2 regions of the Bradyrhizobium sp. AZCC 2289 genome follow, and region 2 is predicted to be linked to the other one. Evidence: predicted binding sites of a transcription regulator. Region 2 holds the regulator's gene; the other holds the start of a gene.
What was found. Region 2 encodes LexA, which represses DNA repair genes until DNA is damaged. Its sites were predicted from a motif close to TGTTCNNNNTGTGTTCNG; they were not measured.
Positions count from the first base shown of each region.

Region 1: parE (DNA topoisomerase IV subunit B) is a predicted target of LexA. The motif match lies at 2,045-2,062, and genes of this name have one in related genera.

Region 1 is NZ_JAZHRY010000001.1:9,350,727-9,354,918, forward strand. Features, by position in the region: gene parE (DNA topoisomerase IV subunit B) at 1-2,044, opposite strand, end outside; gene V1289_RS43840 (hypothetical protein) at 2,177-2,545, opposite strand; gene V1289_RS43845 (DedA family protein) at 2,726-3,256, shown strand; gene V1289_RS43850 (MBL fold metallo-hydrolase) at 3,413-4,192, shown strand, end outside.
Region 2 is NZ_JAZHRY010000001.1:10,050,280-10,054,471, forward strand. Features, by position in the region: gene V1289_RS47315 (molybdopterin molybdotransferase MoeA) at 1-990, shown strand, start outside; gene lexA (transcriptional repressor LexA) at 1,204-1,914, shown strand; gene V1289_RS47325 (hypothetical protein) at 2,108-2,314, shown strand; gene V1289_RS47330 (hypothetical protein) at 2,536-2,964, shown strand; gene V1289_RS47335 (hypothetical protein) at 3,101-3,331, shown strand; partial or broken gene V1289_RS47340 (ComEC/Rec2 family competence protein) at 3,417-4,192, opposite strand, start outside.

The DNA.
Region 1 (4,192 bases), 700 kb from region 2:
AATCGTCGCTGGCGAACTCGGCCTTGTCGGAGATGAAGGCGAACCGCGCTTCGGCCTTGGTGCCCATCAGCCGCTCGACCGAATCGGCGGTGCCTTCGCGGTCGTCGGCCAGCAGCACGACGCGCAACAGCGTGCGCCTGGCGGGATCCATCGTGGTTTCCTTGAGCTGCGCCGACATCATTTCGCCGAGGCCCTTGAAACGGCTGACGTCGACCTTGGCGTTGGCGTTGAATTCGCTCTTGAGAAGCTGATCCCTGTGAGCCTCGTCGCGCGCGTACACCGTCTTGCTGCCATGGGTCAGCTTGTAGAGCGGCGGCACCGCGAGATAGAGATGCCCTTCATCGATAAGCCGCGGCGTCTGGCGGTAAAAGAAGGTGATAAGAAGCGACGCAATGTGGGCGCCGTCGACGTCCGCGTCGGTCATGATGATGATGCGCGAGTAGCGAAGATCCTCTTCGCGGTAATGCGCGCCAGTACCGCAGCCGATCGCCTGCATCAGGTCAGCGAGCTGGACGTTCGCTGTCAGCTTGTCCTTGCCGGCGGAAGCGACATTGAGGATTTTTCCGCGCAAGGGGAGGATCGCCTGGGTCTGGCGGTTGCGCGCGTGCTTGGCGGTGCCTCCGGCCGAGTCGCCCTCGACGATGAAGAGCTCGGAGCCCTCCTGCGCGCTGTTGGTGCAATCGGTAAGCTTGCCGGGCAGCCGCAGTTTCTTCACCGCGGTCTTGCGCGAAATCTCCTTTTCGGCGCGGCGGCGCAGCCGTTCGTCGGCGCGCTCGATGACGAAATCCAGGAGCTTGTTGGCCTGCAGCGGATTGCCCGACAGCCAGTGGTCGAACGGATCCTTGATCGCCTGCTCGACGATGCGCTGGGCTTCGGCGGTGGCGAGCCGATCCTTGGTCTGGCCCTGGAATTCAGGCTCGCGCACAAACACGCTGAGCATCACGGCAGCCCCGACCATCACGTCTTCGGAGGTGACGGAGGCGGCGCGCTTGCCCTGGCCGATGCGCTCGGCGTGATCCTTCAGGCCGCGCAGCATCGCGCTGCGCATGCCGGATTCATGGGTGCCGCCGTCCGGCGTCGGCACGGTGTTGCAATAGGAGGAGAGGAAGCCGTCGGCGTCCGCCGTCCACGCGACAGCCCATTCGCAGGCGCCGTGGGCGCCGTTGCGGCCGGATTTGCCGGAGAAGATATCCGGATGCACCAGCGTGTCGGCGTGAACCGCGGCGGCGAGATAATCTTTCAGGCCGCCCGCGAAGTGAAAGGTATCTTCGGCCGGAACGTCCTCGATGCCCTTCAAGAGCTCGGGGTCGCAGCGCCAGCGGATTTCGACGCCGCCGAACAGATACGCTTTCGAGCGCGCCATCTTGAACAGGCGCTGCGGCTTGAATGCCGCCTTGGCGCCGAAAATCTCAGTATCGGGCTTGAAGCGGATACGGGTGCCGCGGCGGTTGTTGATCTTGCCGAGGTCTTCGATCTTGCCCTTGGGCTGGCCGCGCTCGAAACTCATCCGGTAGAGTTTTTGGCTGCGCGCCACCTCAACTTCGAGCCGTGAGGAGAGGGCGTTGACGACGGAGACGCCGACGCCGTGCAAACCGCCCGAGGTCTCGTAGACCTTGGAGTCGAATTTGCCACCGGAATGCAGCGTGCACATGATGACTTCGAGCGCGGACTTCTTCGGGAATTTCGGGTGCGGATCGACCGGGATGCCGCGGCCGTTGTCGCTGACGGTCAGGAACCCGTCGGCGCCGAGTTCCACCTCGATGAAGGTGGCGTGGCCCGCCAGGGCCTCGTCCATGGAATTGTCGATGACTTCGGCGAACAGGTGATGCAGCGCCTTTTCGTCGGTGCCGCCGATATACATGCCGGGCCGGCGGCGCACCGGCTCAAGCCCTTCGAGCACCTCGATGTCGGCCGCGGTGTAGCCGGCCTCGGCGCTGCCCGAGCGGGCCGCGACCTTGAGCGGGGCGCGCCCCTTGGGTTCCGGGGCCCCGAACAGATCGTTGCCGGATTTAGCCTTTGCAGGAGATTTCAATGGTTTGGACATAGTTCTTCATGTATTGCGCGCGGCTGGCGCAGCGAATCGGTTGCTCTAACTATGCCACGGATGGGTTGAAAAGGTGACGGCCGGGCTCCGGCGACCAGCGCCGGGCCCGGCGATTCAAATAGGGAGCCGGCCTTAGGCCCGCGAGGTCCGGAACACAATGACCAAGAACAATGTCATCGCCGCGACCACAATCAGCGATCCCAGGATTGGCGCGGCCTCAGCCGAAGGCCCCTTGAGCAACACCAGGGCGACGCCTGCAGGGAACAGAATCGCGCCTGCGATATGCAGCCAACCCTGCACCTTGGCCAGCATGGTCGTCCCGGCCGCCGGAATCAGGCGGTAATACAGCCCAAAAAGGAACAAGAGCACGCCGCCGATGAGGTTCAGATGCGCGTGCGCCGGCGCCAGGGTGAAGTTTTGCTGGATGCCCATGGCGATGCCGGCGAGCATTCCGACCAGTAGAACCACGACGCTCACGCACATCATCAACGATCCGATCATCCGATAATTCCTTGTCCTGTTGGAGAGTTGCACGCCGGGCGGGTAGGAAAGCCGACTGACATCACGCCCCGTGCCCGCCTTTGTGACTTGAAGTCACGCAACGGGCTGGCTTACCTGTGGTTAGGCTCGGAACCCGCAGAAAGGTTCAAGCCATCAACGGGGCGGGAAGGCTTTGATACGATGGAAGATTTCGCGCACGCTCTGGCTGATTTCGTGCGCAACCACCAGGTTTGGGCCGCGCCAATCGTGCTGGTGCTGGCATTTGGCGAGTCGCTCGCATTCATATCGCTGCTGATTCCGGCCTGGGGCGCGCTGGTCGCGATCGGCGCCCTGATCGGCGCCAGCGGCATCAGCTTCTGGCCGGTCTGGATCGCCGGCGGCATCGGCGCAGCCCTCGGCGACTGGGTCTCCTACTGGTTCGGTTACAGGTACAAGGAACACGTCGCGCAGATGTGGCCGCTGTCGCGCTACCCGGAGATCCTGCCGCGCGGCGAGGCGTTTGTGAAAAACTGGGGCGTGCCGAGCATTTTCATCGGGCGGTTTTTCGGACCGTTGCGGGCCTCGGTGCCGCTCGCTGCCGGCATTTTCGAGATGTCGTACTGGCCGTTTCAGGTCGCCAATTTCGTCTCGGCGCTGGTCTGGTCGGCCGCGCTATTGCTGTTTGGCGACGTGATCGCGCAGATCGCCGAATGGGTTTGGCGCGTGGCGTGAAGCGCGCCGGGCGCGGCTGGAATAACCCTGTGATGCGGGGGTTAGCCCCCAAAGACAGCGTCATCGCGTTACCGTCGAAACGCTGGTAAAATCCCGCCGCGCAACAAAGGGCGGGGAATCCCGCATCGCCGTTATCGTCTCACTGGGAGGATACCTATGGAACTGACTCGACGTCACGCACTCGCCGGCGCCGCCGCAATCGCCACTGCGCCCCTGTTATCAGCCGCTCCCGCGAAGGCCGCAGCGCCGGTCGCCGACAAGCAGGCGCCGAGCTACTACCGCTACAAGGTCGGCGACATCCTGGTCACGGTGGTCTCCGACGGCAAGAACGTCTTCAAGCTGGAAGATTCCTTCATCACCAACGCGAAGAAGGACGAAGTCAACGCCGCGCTGGTGAAGGCGTTCATGCCGCCCGACATGATGACGATCCATTTCGCGCCCCTGGTCATCAATACCGGCGGCAAGCTGGTCGTGATCGATACCGGCAACGGCGCGGTATCCAAAGCCAACAGCAAGGGCGCCAACGGCCTGTTCGCCGATAATTTCGTTGCCGCGGGTTTCGATCCCAAGGCGGTCGATCTGGTGGTGATCTCGCACTTCCACGGCGACCACGTGAACGGTTTGCTGACCGCGGACGGCACGCCCGCATTCCCGAATGCCGAAGTGCTGGTGCCCGCGACCGAGTGGAAGTTCTGGATGGACGATGGCGAGATGAGCCGCGCGCCCGCCGGACGCATGCAGGGCCTGTTCAAGAACAATCGCAATATCTTCGAGGCGGGTCTGAAGAAGAAGGTTACGCCTTACGAGTGGGGCAAGGAAGTCGCGCCCGGACTGCTGGCGGTCGAGACCGTCGGTCACACGCCCGGCCACACCTCCTATGTGCTGTCGTCGGGCTCCGGCAAGGTCTTCATCCAGTCTGACGTCACCAACAACCCG
Region 2 (4,192 bases):
CGCCCGTTCGAGAAAAAGGTCGGCGCCAACGAGGCGGTGCGGATTTTCACCGGCGGCGTGATCCCCGACGGCGCCGATGCCGTCATCATCCAGGAAGACACGGTTCGGGAAGATCCGGCGGTCGGCGGCGACCACATCACCATCACGGAGGCCGCGAAAACCGGCCGGCACATCCGCCCCGCCGGCGTCGATTTCCGCGAGGGCGACGTGCTGCTTGCCGGGGGAAGCCGCCTCACCGATCGCGACCTCTCGCTCGCCGCCGGCATGAACTATCCGGAACTCGCCGTCCGCCGCCGCCCGAAGGTCGCGGTGCTGGCGACCGGCGACGAACTGGTGATGCCGGGCACCATCCCCGGCCCCGGCCAGATCGTCTATTCCAACGGGTATGCGCTCCGCGCGCTGGCGCGGGCCGAGGGCGCCGAGACTATCGACCTCGGCATCGCCGCCGACACGGTCGCGGCCACCACCGAGGGCATCCGCCGGGCCCGCGCATCCGGCGCGGACATCCTGATCACCACCGGCGGCGCCTCGGTCGGCGACCACGACCTCGTCAAGCAATCGCTGGAGGCGGAGGGCGTCACCATGGCGTTTTGGCGGATCGCGATGCGGCCGGGCAAACCGATGATGCATGGCCGGCTCGGCGCAATGCGGGTGATCGGCCTGCCCGGCAATCCCGTCTCCTCCTATGTCTGCGGTTTTCTGTTTCTGGTGCCGTTGATTCGGGCGCTGTCGGGCCGCGCCAGCGTTCATCACACCAGAGAAGCGGCGCTGCTCGGCCGCGATCTCGCCGCCAACGACCAGCGCGAGGATTACTTGCGCGCCCGCCTCGAGGAGCGCGCGGACGGCGCGCTGATCGCAACCCCGGTCACCCATCAGGACAGTTCGCTGCTCGGGAATCTCGCTGCGGCAAGGGCACTTGTGATACGTCCGCCGTTTGCACCCGCAGCCGGTGCCGGCGCGCCATGCGAACTCCTGCGTTTGCCGGAGTGAAGCGCCGGGCGGCACGTTCCGGCAAAACCGGGTCGCGTTCACCGGAAATTAAGTGGTTGCGGAACATGTATCGAACATATAGTGTCCGTTCATGATTTGTTTCGAGACCTTGTGTCTAGGAATGGGAGTTTCGGACTTCCGATATCGGACTCCCGATATCGGACTCCCGATCTCAGGGAATCGAAGACGCGACCAACCGGGGGAATGCTCGAGATGCTTACGCGCAAACAGTATGAACTTCTGCGTTTCATCAACGAAAGGCTGAAAGAGGCTGGCGTACCGCCCTCCTTCGACGAGATGAAGGATGCGCTCGACCTGCGCTCGAAGTCCGGTATCCACCGACTCATCACCGCGCTGGAAGAGCGCGGCTTCATCCGCCGCCTGCCCAATCGCGCCCGCGCCATCGAGGTCATCAAGCTGCCCGAGTTGTCGGGCAGCGGTAACGGCAACGGCCGCCGCGGCTTCACCCCAAGCGTCATCGAAGGCACGCTGGGCAAGGTCCGCAGCTCCGGCGCCGGTGCTTCCGAGGACGACGGCAACCGCCCGGTCGCGGTGCCCGTGATGGGCCGGATCGCCGCCGGTACGCCGATCGAGGCGCTGCAGACCCGCAGCCATACCATCAGCGTGCCGCCGGATATGCTCGGCTCCGGCGAGCACTACGCGCTCGAAGTGCGCGGCGATTCCATGGTCGACGCCGGCATTCTCGACGGCGACATGGCGCTGATCCAGCGCAACGACTCCGCCGACACCGGCGATATCGTGGTGGCGCTGATCGACGAGGAGGAAGCCACGCTGAAACGCTTCCGCCGCCGCGGCGCCTCGATCGCGCTCGAGCCGGCCAATACCTCCTACGAAGTCCGCATCCTGCCGCCGAACCGGGTCAGGATTCAGGGCAAGCTGATCGGGCTTTACCGGAAGTATTGAGACCGGAAGTATTGAGCGGACGCGCTGGTCCGCTTTCGATTCCCTGCAAGGGGCGGATTATCCACCCCTGATGGATGGTCCTTCGGCAATCGCAAGGATTATCCGCGGCCCAGTCCGGCGCTAGATCCTCGGCACGCAAGCAACGAAGCGCACCCGCTTCGTCGAAAACAGCGTGCAACACGAGGAGACAACCATGCGCAAGACCATTTTGACGGTTCTGGTTTCGGCATTGATTGCCGCATCGACGTCGCAGTTCGCTTCAGCGGCCGAACGGCACCGCGCCAACAAGGCGAACCGCGTGGTGGCCGGCGAGCAATTCCGCAACGCCAATAATTCGGTCGCCGCCCCCGCGCCGTCCGGCTGGGCTTACAGCGGCTTCTCGGCACCCGCCGGCCACTGATCAACTCGGACACGAAAAGAGGCCCCGGCGGAGTCGGAGCTTTTTTTTGCGCGCCGCGCTCCCACGGTTCGAACCGAGCGCGTGTTAGCGCGTTTGTGATCTGACAAGCCTACGCCAGCCGCACAATTGCCCACAAAGGCGCGTATGCTGTGTCTACTCTGATATGGGCCTGTTGCCTCAACAGGAGGCACGGGTCGGCTATCTCGAATGAGGAGCATCCGATGTGTGACTATAGTCTGCACGCTATGGCGACGCGCCCCGCCAAGGTCGGAGAGACGCTGATCACCACGACATTCCGCGGCACATCGACCCGCGGATTTGCATCAGAGAGCGAACCCAACGTCGCGGTCTGCATGCTTCCCGGAACCGAACTGGCGTTTGCCGAAGACGTCAAATACGACAACCGGTGGATCTGGACCCGGACCGTCGGCTTCCGCGTCGGCAAGTTCAACATGATCGATCCGCATGTTCGGGAACGTCACCATGACGCGGTCGAGTTTCCGGACGGAAGCTTTGTGCTGGTGACGCAGCTCTGCGAGGGACAGCGGGTCAGCGTACTGCAATTGCCGGTGACGGTGACTCATCCGATCACCGAGCGCGCGGCGCCGGCCGTCGAAACGCCTCCAGCGACGTCGATCTCGATCGGCTGATCCTTCGCCGCCGGTTCCGGCCGGCGAGCGTTGCGACGCGCGGTGAGTGAAATGGTATTGGAGCGCCTCCGGGACGCAATCCGGGGGCGCAAGAAGAGCTGTACGTCGCCGAAAGATGCCAAGAAAGGAGTGATCGGTGGTCACCAAGATCACTTGGCAAAAAGCCGGGCACGTCACCGAGCCCGGCCGATACATGTTCAGGTTTGGATGGCTTAACGTCGCGGCAGAGGATCTGGCGATCTGGGAACAATTTCCGGATGCGACGTTTACGCTGGTCCAGATGCCGGCGGGGGCGGCGGACGGCATGGAGGAATTTCATCTCGGCGCGTTCGAAGTGCCGGCGCATCCCTTACCGGACAGACAGTAAAAGCGCTCCCCATAGCGTTTTCGAAGAAAACCCGTCAAACCAAAGACTACTCGTCGTTTTCGAAGAAAACGCGTCAAACGAGACTCTACTCATCCGCCTGCACATCGGCCTCCGCCGGTGTTGCATCGATGGCGCGCGCTGCAGCCAAGCGCGGCGCGACAATCGTTGTCTCGGCCTCGCCCTCGCCGGCCACCCCCGGTGACCACGGCCGATCGAGACCCCTGGGCTTGACCGCATCGATGGTAAATCCGTCGCGGCTTCGCCGCAACGCCAATGCGCCTTGCCGCCGCAGACGCTCGAGGCCGATGACCGAAGCGGCGCACGAAGCGGGCGACTGCCGCGCGCTCACCACCAGCGCTGCGCGCTCGCAATCGTCGGCAAAAGCCTCAGGCCGCAGCGCCAGTGCGACCAACGCGCCGCCGGCCGCCCCGGTCACGCAGCCCGCGTCATCGCATGAGGCGCCTTCCGCCAGCGAGGCATCGGTCGAGAGGCGCGCGTCGGCATCCGCCGCCAGCCACTCCCTGACCAAAAAGGCATCCTTGGCCGTGCGCATCAGGTGCAGCCGCCCATCGGCGCCGCGGACGCCGACATTGCGGCCATCGGCGGAAATCAGGATATCCGGCTGCGGCACCCTGACGGCCCACACGACCGCGACCAGCAGCAAAGCTGCCCCCGACCAGCGCAGCGGCGTGCGGAGCAGCCCGAACAGGATGATCGCAGCACTCGCCGTGATCAGCGGGCCGATGCCGAACGCGGCCATACGGCCGACCGCGCCGGGTAGCGCCGCGACCCATTGCGTCACCACGATCATCCAGTCGATGCCCGCTCCCATGATCGCCCAGAACACGCCGTCGAAACCGA